DNA from 3 places in the Slackia heliotrinireducens DSM 20476 genome. Region 3 is predicted to be linked to each of the others. Evidence: riboswitches for the same ligand, from Rfam matches in the RefSeq annotation. Region 3 holds a riboswitch; each other region holds the start of a gene.
What was found. Region 3 has a riboswitch for lysine ahead of SHEL_RS02850 (Na+/H+ antiporter NhaC family protein). Riboswitches for the same ligand answer to the same signal wherever they lie in the genome.

Region 1 (3,258 bases), 720 kb from region 3:
CCATATAGCCTGGTTTCTCAATGGATCGACCCCGCGATGCCCCCCTGCGCCGCATCGGAATTTGGCGCGGGGGGACGCGTGGTTAGCAGATTGACCAGGACTTCTGCCGCATCTGACGTATGCGGTTCGGCCCCATGTCTCCTTATGGAATGCGAACCAGCTTGGCGTAGGTTTCCACGCCGCGCATCAGGATATCTTCGTCGAAGTTGAACGTGTCGGCGTGCAGCGGGATGCCGGTGCCGGTGCCCAGCAGGATGAAAACCCCAGGTAGATACTGCTGATACCAGGCGAAGTCCTCGGCGATCAGCAGCGGTTCGGGAACCGTGTCAAGCTCGGGCAGGGCGGCTGCGGCCAGGTCAAACACGTCGGCGTTGTTTATGACGGGCGGGTAGCCTTCCGAATACACGGTTTCGGCTGTGCATCCGAACCGGGCGGCGGCAGCGTCGGCAATCTCGGCGATCTCGCGGCGGGCGCGTTCGCGCATGTCCAGCGAGAAGGTGCGCAGACTGCCGGCGATGCGGGCGTTCGCGGCGATGGCGTTGCGAACGGACCCTGCGGTCATGCAGCCGAACTTGAGCAGGCAGGGCTCCTCTTTTTGGCGTTCCTCTATATATTGGTACACGTCGATCAAAAAGTGGCTGCAGGCCTGCAGTGCGTCGCGGCCTTGATCGGCCTTGGCGATGTGGCTGCTTTTGCCAGTGAAGGTGACGGTGGTCTCGTTGGCGGCTGCAAGCAGCGGACCCGGCCGGCTGGCGATACTGTCTTTCGGCAGGTCGGGCCACAGATGGAACCCGAAAATGCGGTCGACGTTGTAGCGTTCGAACACGCCGCTTTCGCACACCACCTTGGCACCTCCGGTGGTTTCCTCGGCGGGCTGGAACACGATAAGCACGCTGCGGTCCAGCTCATCCAGGTGCCGCGCCACATGATGGGCGAGGCCAAGCGCCATGGACATGTGGCCGTCGTGGCCGCAGGCATGCATCTGCCCAGGGTGGGTGGAAGTGAACTCCACACCCGTGACCTCGGTCACCGGCAGGGCGTCCATGTCGGTGCGGATGGCCGTGGCGTGCTCGGATCCGCGGTCGAACCATGCGCACAAGGTGCTTTCGCAGGGCGAAAGCACTTCGCAGGGCAACGGCTCCAAAGCCGCTTGGATGTAGGCCATGGTCTTGGGCAAATCGAAATCCAATTCGGGAATACGATGCAGGTCGCGGCGCCACCGGGTCAGCATGGGCTGAAGCTCGGCACGTTCTGCATCAGAAAGAAGTACGGTCGACATACGGTTCCTTGTCGTTTCAGGTCAGACGATTGTCAGGATTATACAAGTTCGAACCCGAAAAGCTGCCGCCCATGGTCTCATTTCATGCAAACGCGTGAAAGTGCTTGTAAATGCAGGGTGACAAGCGTTACTATGCCAACACGATAGAGGCGCGGATGCGAAGGGTTTCGGGCCAGCCGGCAGGCGATTATCCCGAAGCGAGGCAATTCCGCCGAATCGTTGCGACAGGCATGGCGCAACGGTGGGCTGTCGGGGAACACCCGTCAGACTGTCTGCAAAATTGCAGGTGCGCTATCTTGCTGAGTCGATTTTTGTCGCCAGCAGGCATGCGTCCTGCTGGCGATACGTGTATTTGGAGCGAAAATGGAAAAGAAGCCGTTTGTAACGAAGGACCAGCTCGAAGCTATTGCCGAGCAGTTCCCCACGCCTTTCCACCTGTACGACGAAGCGGGCATCCGCAAGAATATGGAAGCTGTCCGCGATGCCTTCGCATGGAACCCGGGCTTCAAGGAGTATTTCGCCGTCAAGGCCAACCCGAACCCGTTCATCATCAACATCCTGAAGGAATACGGCTGCGGCTGCGATTGCTCGTCGTTTACGGAGCTCATGATTTCCGAGGCGGTGGGCATTACCGGCCACGACATCATGTTCTCGTCCAACGACACGCCGGCCGAAGATTTCGTGTTGGCCGACAAGCTGGGCGCCCTGGTGAACTTCGACGACATCACCCATATCGAATTCTACGAGCAGCTCACCGGCCACATTCCCGAAACCGTATGCTGCCGTTTCAACCCGGGCGGCCTGTTCGAAATGGCAAACGGCATTATGGACGCCCCCGGCGATGCCAAGTACGGCATGACCGCCGACCAGTTGCGCGAAGCCTTCCGCATGTGCAAGGCCAAGGGTGCCAAGCACTTCGGCATCCACGCGTTTCTGGCCAGCAACACCGTGACCAACGAGTACTACCCCCAGCTGGCGGGCGTGCTGTTCCAGCTCGCCGTGGACATAGCCCGCGAAACCGACGTGCACATCGCGTTCATCAACCTGTCCGGCGGCGTGGGCGTGGCCTACAGCCCCGACCAGGAGCCCAACGACATTCGGGCCATTGGCGAAGGCGTCCGCCGCGTGTACGACGAGGTTCTGGTACCGGCGGGCATGGGCGACGTCGCCATTTACACCGAGATGGGCCGTTTCATGCTGGCGCCTTACGGATGCCTGGTCACACGTGCCATCCACGAGAAGCATACCTATAAGGAATACATCGGCGTCGACGCCAACGCGGTGAACCTCATCCGCCCGGCCATGTACGGCGCGTACCATCACATCACCGTCGCAGGAAAGGAGGATGCGCCGTGCGATCACGTGTACGACGTGGTCGGTAACCTGTGCGAAAACAACGACAAGTTCGCCGTTGACCGTTCGCTGCCGGAGATCGAGATGGGCGACCTGCTGGTCATCCACGATGCCGGTGCCCATGGACACGCCATGGGCTACAACTACAACGGCCGCTTGAAGTCCGCGGAGGTGCTTCTGCAGACGGATGGCACGCCGAAGCTCATCCGCCGCGCCGAGCGACCCTCCGATTACTTCGCCACCCTCGACTGCTTCGAAATCGGCACGAAACTCCAGACCATCGCGCAGCGGGAAACCCCGCAGGCGTAACTGAAACGAAAGGAATCCACCATGGATATCAAGAACCTGCAAGGCTCCATCGTCGCCCTCGTCACCCCGTTCAACGAGGACGGATCCGTCGACTTCGACGCCCTGGCCGGGCTTATCGACTTCCATCTGGAAAAGGGCACCGACTCCATCCTGGTGCTGGGCACCACCGGCGAGTCCTCCACCATGTCCCATGAGGAAGACGACGCGGTGTGCGACTTCACCGTCAAGCGCGTGGCTGGCCGCGTGCCCGTTATCGCGGGTTCCGGCTCCAACGATACCGAGACCATGCGCATGAAGAGCCTCAGCTACCAGAAGCT
Region 2 (3,258 bases), 1.3 Mb from region 3:
TTCACGTATCCGGCGTCAGGCGAGCCGTCGGTTCCGCCGCCGCCGGGGCCGGCCTGGATGCATCCGACGATGGTCCAATCGCGGGCGTCCTCCAACGTGCCGCCCTTGGCAAGCGCCATCTTCATGGCGGTGGCGTCGTTGAAGAAGCCGGGGTTGGCCTGGCCTTCCTGGGTCATCTTGCAGCCGAAGCGGATAAGCTCTTCCGGTGTGGTGTCGCACACGCGCAGCGCCATGACGGGCTGCGTGGTCTGCAGGGCATCGGCGGCCTCGAGGCACAGCATGGACAGGTCGTTGGATGCGTCCTTACCGTCTCGGGTCTGTCCGCCCACCACCAGGATCTGCCACATGGGGTAGCCCGCGAACGACGTGGCGTACCAGCTGTCGCGCACCTCGTACACCTCGCAGGATTTCAGATACAGGCTCTCGAGAATCTCCAAGGCCTGGTCGCGGGTGATGTTCTTCTCGTCGATGACATCCTTCTTGTAGAAGGGCCACATGTACTGGTCGAAGCGTCCGAAGCCGATGGCGGTGGTGCACACTTCGATATAGAACGCCACGTGGATGAACCACACCATCTGGCAGGCCTGCCAGAACGTTTGCGGCGGGTTTTCGGGAACCACGCGGCAGTTTTCGGCCATCTGGCGCAGTTCTGCGGCACGCACGGGGTCGTCGCAGGCGTCGGCCAGCCGGTCGGCTTCGTCGGCCATGCGGTGGGCGTAGGTGATAAGCCCTTCGGACTGGATGATGCAAGCCTTCCAGAAATCGACCTTGGCCTGGTCTTCCATGGTCTGCGGCACGATGGCGTCGATGTTGCGCTGGCACTCGTCGATGTAGCCGCGGATGCCGACAGCCATGATCTTCTCATGGTCGCAGGTGGTTTCGCCGGACACGCCGTTCTCGAGGCCCACGCACAGGATGTCGTCGGATTCAAGCTCCTTGATGTAGGCGGGCATGGCCTCCTCGGCGACGTCTTCCATGGCTTTGCCCTCCCAGTAGGGAAGGGTGGCCAGGATGGTTTCGCGGTCTTCGGCGGAAATGTAGTAGGGGTCCTTGGTGCGGGTCTGGAACTCGTCGATGTCGCTTATATACCAAGAACTGGATTGGAACTCGGGGTGCAGGTTGGCGCCGCGGTAGGCGTTCGTGGCGGTGCCCACGATGAGCTCATCGTCAAGCACGAGGGTGGTCATGCGCTCGAGGATGTAATTCACGACCTTCGCGCGGAAGATGGGCACGGCGTCGCCCGCGAACTTCTGGTACGCCTCGGTTTCGAGCACGAGGCGCTCTGCGGTGATCGACGGGATGGTGTTGAAGTACCGGTCCCGCATCCTCTGAATCCTCGGTGTAAGCATAAGCCCTCCAAAACAAAACAACCATGGATGCGTTGCGCACATGGTTGCTGAGGATTCGGCAATCACGATAGCGCTCCACATCACTGTGACAGTCCGCCGGATGTTCTCCGACGTCCCAAGGAGCGGCAATCGAATTCTTGCTGGTCCCTTCGGCTTCTGGCCTTCCCTCGCGACGGCGGGCAATTCGTCCCGTGTGTCCGTCGGGAATGCCGAGAAGCTCCTCTATCAGGATTTCTGTTGCAGGACATACTACAGTATGCGAAAGCACCGCATGGCGGATGTTGGCTCCGTCTTGCGGTATTTAACGAAAAGTCAACAAATTTCCGCATATATGACGTCGGATATATGGAGAATTCCGACTATCGTTGAAGGCCCAGGTCAATTTGGAGAAGGGGAAAGGGCGTGAACGTCCGAAGACATGCCCCGCCTGCTGGTTTTAGTTCCAGCCTCCCAGGTCCTCGGGCTCGATGGTGCTCAGGATCTCCTTGTTCCCGCGGGCTTCTTCCAGACCGACCACGCGGGTGGCGTGGTTGCTGATGGCGTGCTCCATGTAGTTGCGAATGTCGCGAGCGTTTGCGAAGTTGTCGGGCTTGTGGTTCACACGGTAGCGAATCTGTCTGCGGGCCTTCTTGTCGGCTTCGGGGGAAAGCTTGTATTCGCGTTTCTCCAGATTCTGATGGAGGATGGCGATAAGCTCGTTGGCCGTGTAGTCCGGGAAGAAGATGAAGTTGCTGAAGCGGCTGCGCAGGCCGGGGTTGGAATCGAGGAACTGCTCCATCAGGTCGGTGTAGCCCGCCACGATGACCACCAGGTCGTCGCGGTTGTCCTCCATCGCTTTGAGCAGGGTGTCCACGGCCTCCTGCCCGAAGTCGTTGTCGCCCTTCTTGACGGTGAGCGCATAGGCCTCGTCCACGAAGAGCACGCCGCCCAAGGCCTCTTCGACAACTTCCTGCACGCGGGTGGCCGTCTGTCCGACATAGCCGCGGACCAGGCCCGACCGGTCCACCTCCACCAGCTGGCCTTTGCGCAGGACGCCCAGGTAGTGGTAGATCTCCGCCAGCATGCGGGCCACGGTGGTCTTGCCGGTTCCCGGGTTGCCCGAAAACACCATGTGCTTGGACACGCCGTCGGTCTTCATGCCCAGCTCCTGGCGCATCTTCTGCACCTGGATGAGGTTCACCAGGTCGTGGACCTGGCGCTTGACGGCGTCCAATCCCACCAGCGAGTCCAGGTTGGCCAGAAGCTCCTCCAGCTTCTCCTGTTTCTCCTCGGCGGATTCGGGGTCTTCCACGACGGCTTCGGCCACGCGGTAGAACTTCTGCGGGCCCGAGTGCCAGACCGCGTACTCTTTGACGAACTTCTCCAGCATGTCGATGTAAGAGGTGAACCTCCGCACTGCGGTGTCGCTAACGTCGCGCGTGCGGGTGGCCAAGATGGTCTGGCCGAACAGCTTGAACGTGTCGAAGAAGACCATGGCGCGCTGGCCCTTGTGCGGGTCGGGCTTGACCTTGCAGCCCGCATCTGCCAGCACGGCGTACTTCAGGGAGAGCGGCACGGTTTCTGCGAAGGCGGCCGTGGGTTTCGGCCTCGCAATGATTTGGCGTTTGTTGAGCTCGTTTGCCGGCTTGCCGAGGCCCTGCAGGATGAGCGTGGCCTCGTCGTCCCCGATTTTGCCGTCGGCATCGGCCAGGTAGGCGCCGAACCGCTCCAGATCCTCGTAGAACCTCTCCTTCGGGGTTTTTCCGCTGGTGGAAAGCCCTTTGACGTTCGAATGCGCGATGTCGCGGCAAACTTCGTCCGACGTTTCCAGAAGCGATTGCAGGTCGAGCTGTTCCATGAAGTGCGGTTCCTTCTCTAGTCCCAAGATGCGCCGCAGGGCGCATGTCCACGCCTATGATACCCCTGTGCG
Region 3 (3,258 bases):
GCTTGCCAGGCGGTTCTCCAGCCGCTCGTTCAGGTCTTCGCACACCAGCGCGAACAGGCGCGGACCTGCGGGAATGCGCTTGTGCTTGTTGATGGCGCTGCGGATCTGGTTGGCCGAGATGACACTCTGGTCGCCCAGGCGGATGTCCCGGAAGTCTTCCTGGTCCAGCTTCAGGTTGACCACCGCGGCGTCGATCGCCTTAAGCGACTCGGCGGTGGCGTGCGCATCCTGGCCGCTGGCCTGCACGCCCAGGAAATCCATGAGCTGGGCGTAGGTGCGGGTCTGCGGGTTGCGTTCGCCCATATCGGGCAGCACGTTGTCGATATACTTCTGGAACACCGGGTTGGGGGTGATCAGAAACACGTCGTCGGGGTTCAGGTTCTCCCGCTCCTGGTAGAACAGATAGGCGATGCGCTGCAGCAGCACCGAGGTCTTGCCGCTGCCGGCGATGCCGCCCACCAGCAGCGCGGGCACGTCGTCATGCCGGATGACCTGGTTCTGCTCCTTCTGGATGGTAGTGGTGATGGCCTGCATCTTGTCGGAGCGTTGTTTGGACAAGGCCGACATCAGCAGCGGGTCCTCGATGGCCACAGTGGTGTCGAAGTACGCGTTCAATTTGTCGCGATTGATGTCGAACTGGCGGCGGCACAGCAGGTCAACCTGGATGGTGCGCCCGTTGGCCTTGTACGACGTGCGACCGTTCTCCTGGTTGTAATAGACCTCGGCCACGGGGCTGCGCCAGTCCACGATAAAGTGGCGTCGCTCGTCGTTTGTCATGCCGGCCACACCCAGATAGATGTCCTTGACCGGCTCGCCCGGCCTGAACTGCAGGCTGACCTTCGCGAAGTAGGGTTGCTCGAGCAACTGCACGGCGCGACGCAGGCGCTCGGCGTTGATGGTGGACGAGAAGTTATAGCTGTCGATGATGCGGTTCATGGACTCGTAGTCGGCCAGCGTTTCCATGGTCATGTCGTCGCTGGCGAAGTCGAGGGCCAGCTCATCGCGCATGTCGCCGATGGTTTTGGCGGCGTCACGGCTGTTGGCCTCCATTTTGGCGAGCATCTCGTCGCGTATGCCGACCAGCTGCCCGTAGGTTTCGGTCAGATGCTGCTGCTCTTCTTCGAAAATAGGATCCATGTCGCTCCTTGGCTTCTTAAAAATTCGGGGTAAACATTGTAACGGTTTCCAGGCCCGCATGCGAGCACGGCGGCCAAGCCGTCCCATTCGTTACGTTCGCTGAGTCCGTCGACGCTCGGACCCGCGCCCGTCCGACCCCGGGACGCAGCGATTCTTGCGCTCCTGCCAAACCTGAATCCCCGATGAGGTAGGAAACGCGCGTTTTCTATATGCCCGGTGCCCGTTCGGCGGTTTTTGAAGGGTTTAAGGTCCTCTTTTCGGGGTCGCGAGGTCTCAAAACGGGGGTTCAAGCGCTTGAAACGGCGCGACGATATAGAAAACTCGCCTATCCTACCTCAAGGGGTCAGAAAAACTGGTGGGACGCCCGTTCCAGCAAGCATCCGTCCTCGTTGGTTATACATAAATGTACAAACGTATAACAAATACCGAAAACGGCGCAGCGTCTCACGATTCGCCAGGCCTGTGTGACAACGAACCCGCCGCCGACGATGCCGACGGGCACAACCGGTCCGAGTCGCTGGTATCCATGGTCAAACTGGGCTATAATCGCGAACACTGTAATGTAAACAGGCATGATAGAGGCGCGGTTTTCATCAGTAGCCCTTTAGGGGTGCGCGGAAACGCACAGGGCGAAAGGGACAGCCGCCGAAGGGCCTGCCGGGGTTTCCGTCCCGCAGGTGCCTGGGGTGCAGGAGAACATCCTGCGCACTGCCGCTTGACGGAGAGCTATCATGACCGGCGTGGATTCCATCCTCACAGGTCATGGTAATCATGACCTGGGCAGACCTAAAGGAGAGGTAATGGAATTCGCAGGAACCTTCTGGGCGCTCGTACCGCCGCTGGTGGCCATCGTCTTGGCCCTCATCACTAAGGAGACCTTCAGCTCGCTGTTCGTCGGCATCCTTGTCGGCGCGCTGCTGCTGGCCAACTTCAACATCATCGACACGGTCAACTACATCATCTTGGGCACGATCGGCGAGGGTGACGATGCCATGGGCGTCGGCTTCATCAACGCCATCAGCGACCCGTGGAACGCCGGCATCTTCATCTTCCTGGTGATGCTCGGCATCATCGTGGCCCTCATCAACGTGGCTGGCGGCTCCGCCGCATTCGGCGCCTGGGCGGCCAAGCACATCAAGACCCGCGTGGGCGCTTCGCTGGCCACCTTCCTGCTGGGCGTGCTCATCTTCGTTGACGACTATTTCAACTGCCTGACCGTGGGCGCCGTCATGCGTCCCGTTACCGACGTGCAAAAGATCAGCCGTGCGAAGCTGTCCTACATCATCGACGCGACCGCAGCCCCTATCTGCATGATCGCCCCGATTTCGTCCTGGGCCGCCGCCGTTTCGGCCACCGCTGCCGACCTGGACACCGGCATCACGGGCATCCAGCTGTTCGTGCAGGCCATCCCCTATAACTTCTACTCGCTGCTGACCATCGTGTTCGTAGTGGGCATCTGCATCCTGGGCTTCGATTACGGCCCGATGGCCAAGGCCGAGTTCGAGGCCTATAAGAACGGCCAGCTGGGCAGCCTGGGCAACGAGGAGGTCGTCGACAACAAGCGCGCCTCCCTGTGGGACATGCTGGTGCCGGTCATCCTGCTTATCGTCTTCTGCATCTTGGGCATGCTCTACATCGGCGGCTTCTGGGATCCCGAGGCCGAAGGCTACATGAGCCTGACCTTGGCTTTCGGCAACACCGACGCCTCCGTCGGCTTGCCTTGGGGCTCGCTGATCGCCGTCATCCTGTCCTTCATCTACCTGGTGGCCCGCCGCGTCGTGTCCTTCAAGGACGCCACCGGCTGCTTCGTCGACGGTTTCAAGGCCATGGTTCCCGCCATGCTGATCCTGACCTTCGCCCTGACGCTGAAGCTCACCACCTCCGCCCTGGGCGCCGACGTCTACGTCGCCGGCCTGATGGAGGGCGCCGCCGACAGCCTGTTCAAGATGCTGCCTGCCATCATCTTCCTGGTCGCCGTGGGCCTGGCCTTCTCCACCGGCACCAGCTGGGGCACCTTCGGCATCCTGATCCCCATCGTGCTGCCCATCTTCAGCAACGACCCGACCTTGCTCACCATCGGCATCTCCGCCTGCCTGGCCGGCGCCGTCTGCGGCGACCACA

Region 1: another riboswitch for lysine. It lies ahead of SHEL_RS13870 (diaminopimelate decarboxylase); the one in region 3 lies ahead of SHEL_RS02850 (Na+/H+ antiporter NhaC family protein).
Region 2: another riboswitch for lysine. It lies ahead of SHEL_RS08535 (glycyl radical protein); the one in region 3 lies ahead of SHEL_RS02850 (Na+/H+ antiporter NhaC family protein).

The regions. Positions count from the first base shown of each region.
Region 1 is NC_013165.1:3,121,848-3,125,105, reverse strand. Features, by position in the region: gene SHEL_RS13875 (M20 metallopeptidase family protein) at 143-1,279, opposite strand; lysine riboswitch at 1,416-1,581, shown strand; gene SHEL_RS13870 (diaminopimelate decarboxylase) at 1,643-2,941, shown strand; gene dapA (4-hydroxy-tetrahydrodipicolinate synthase) at 2,963-3,258, shown strand, end outside.
Region 2 is NC_013165.1:1,969,377-1,972,634, reverse strand. Features, by position in the region: gene SHEL_RS08535 (glycyl radical protein) at 1-1,349, opposite strand, end outside; lysine riboswitch at 1,410-1,582, opposite strand; gene SHEL_RS08525 (AAA family ATPase) at 1,786-3,186, opposite strand.
Region 3 is NC_013165.1:680,722-683,979, forward strand. Features, by position in the region: gene SHEL_RS02845 (HelD family protein) at 1-1,137, opposite strand, end outside; lysine riboswitch at 1,706-1,874, shown strand; gene SHEL_RS02850 (Na+/H+ antiporter NhaC family protein) at 1,938-3,258, shown strand, end outside.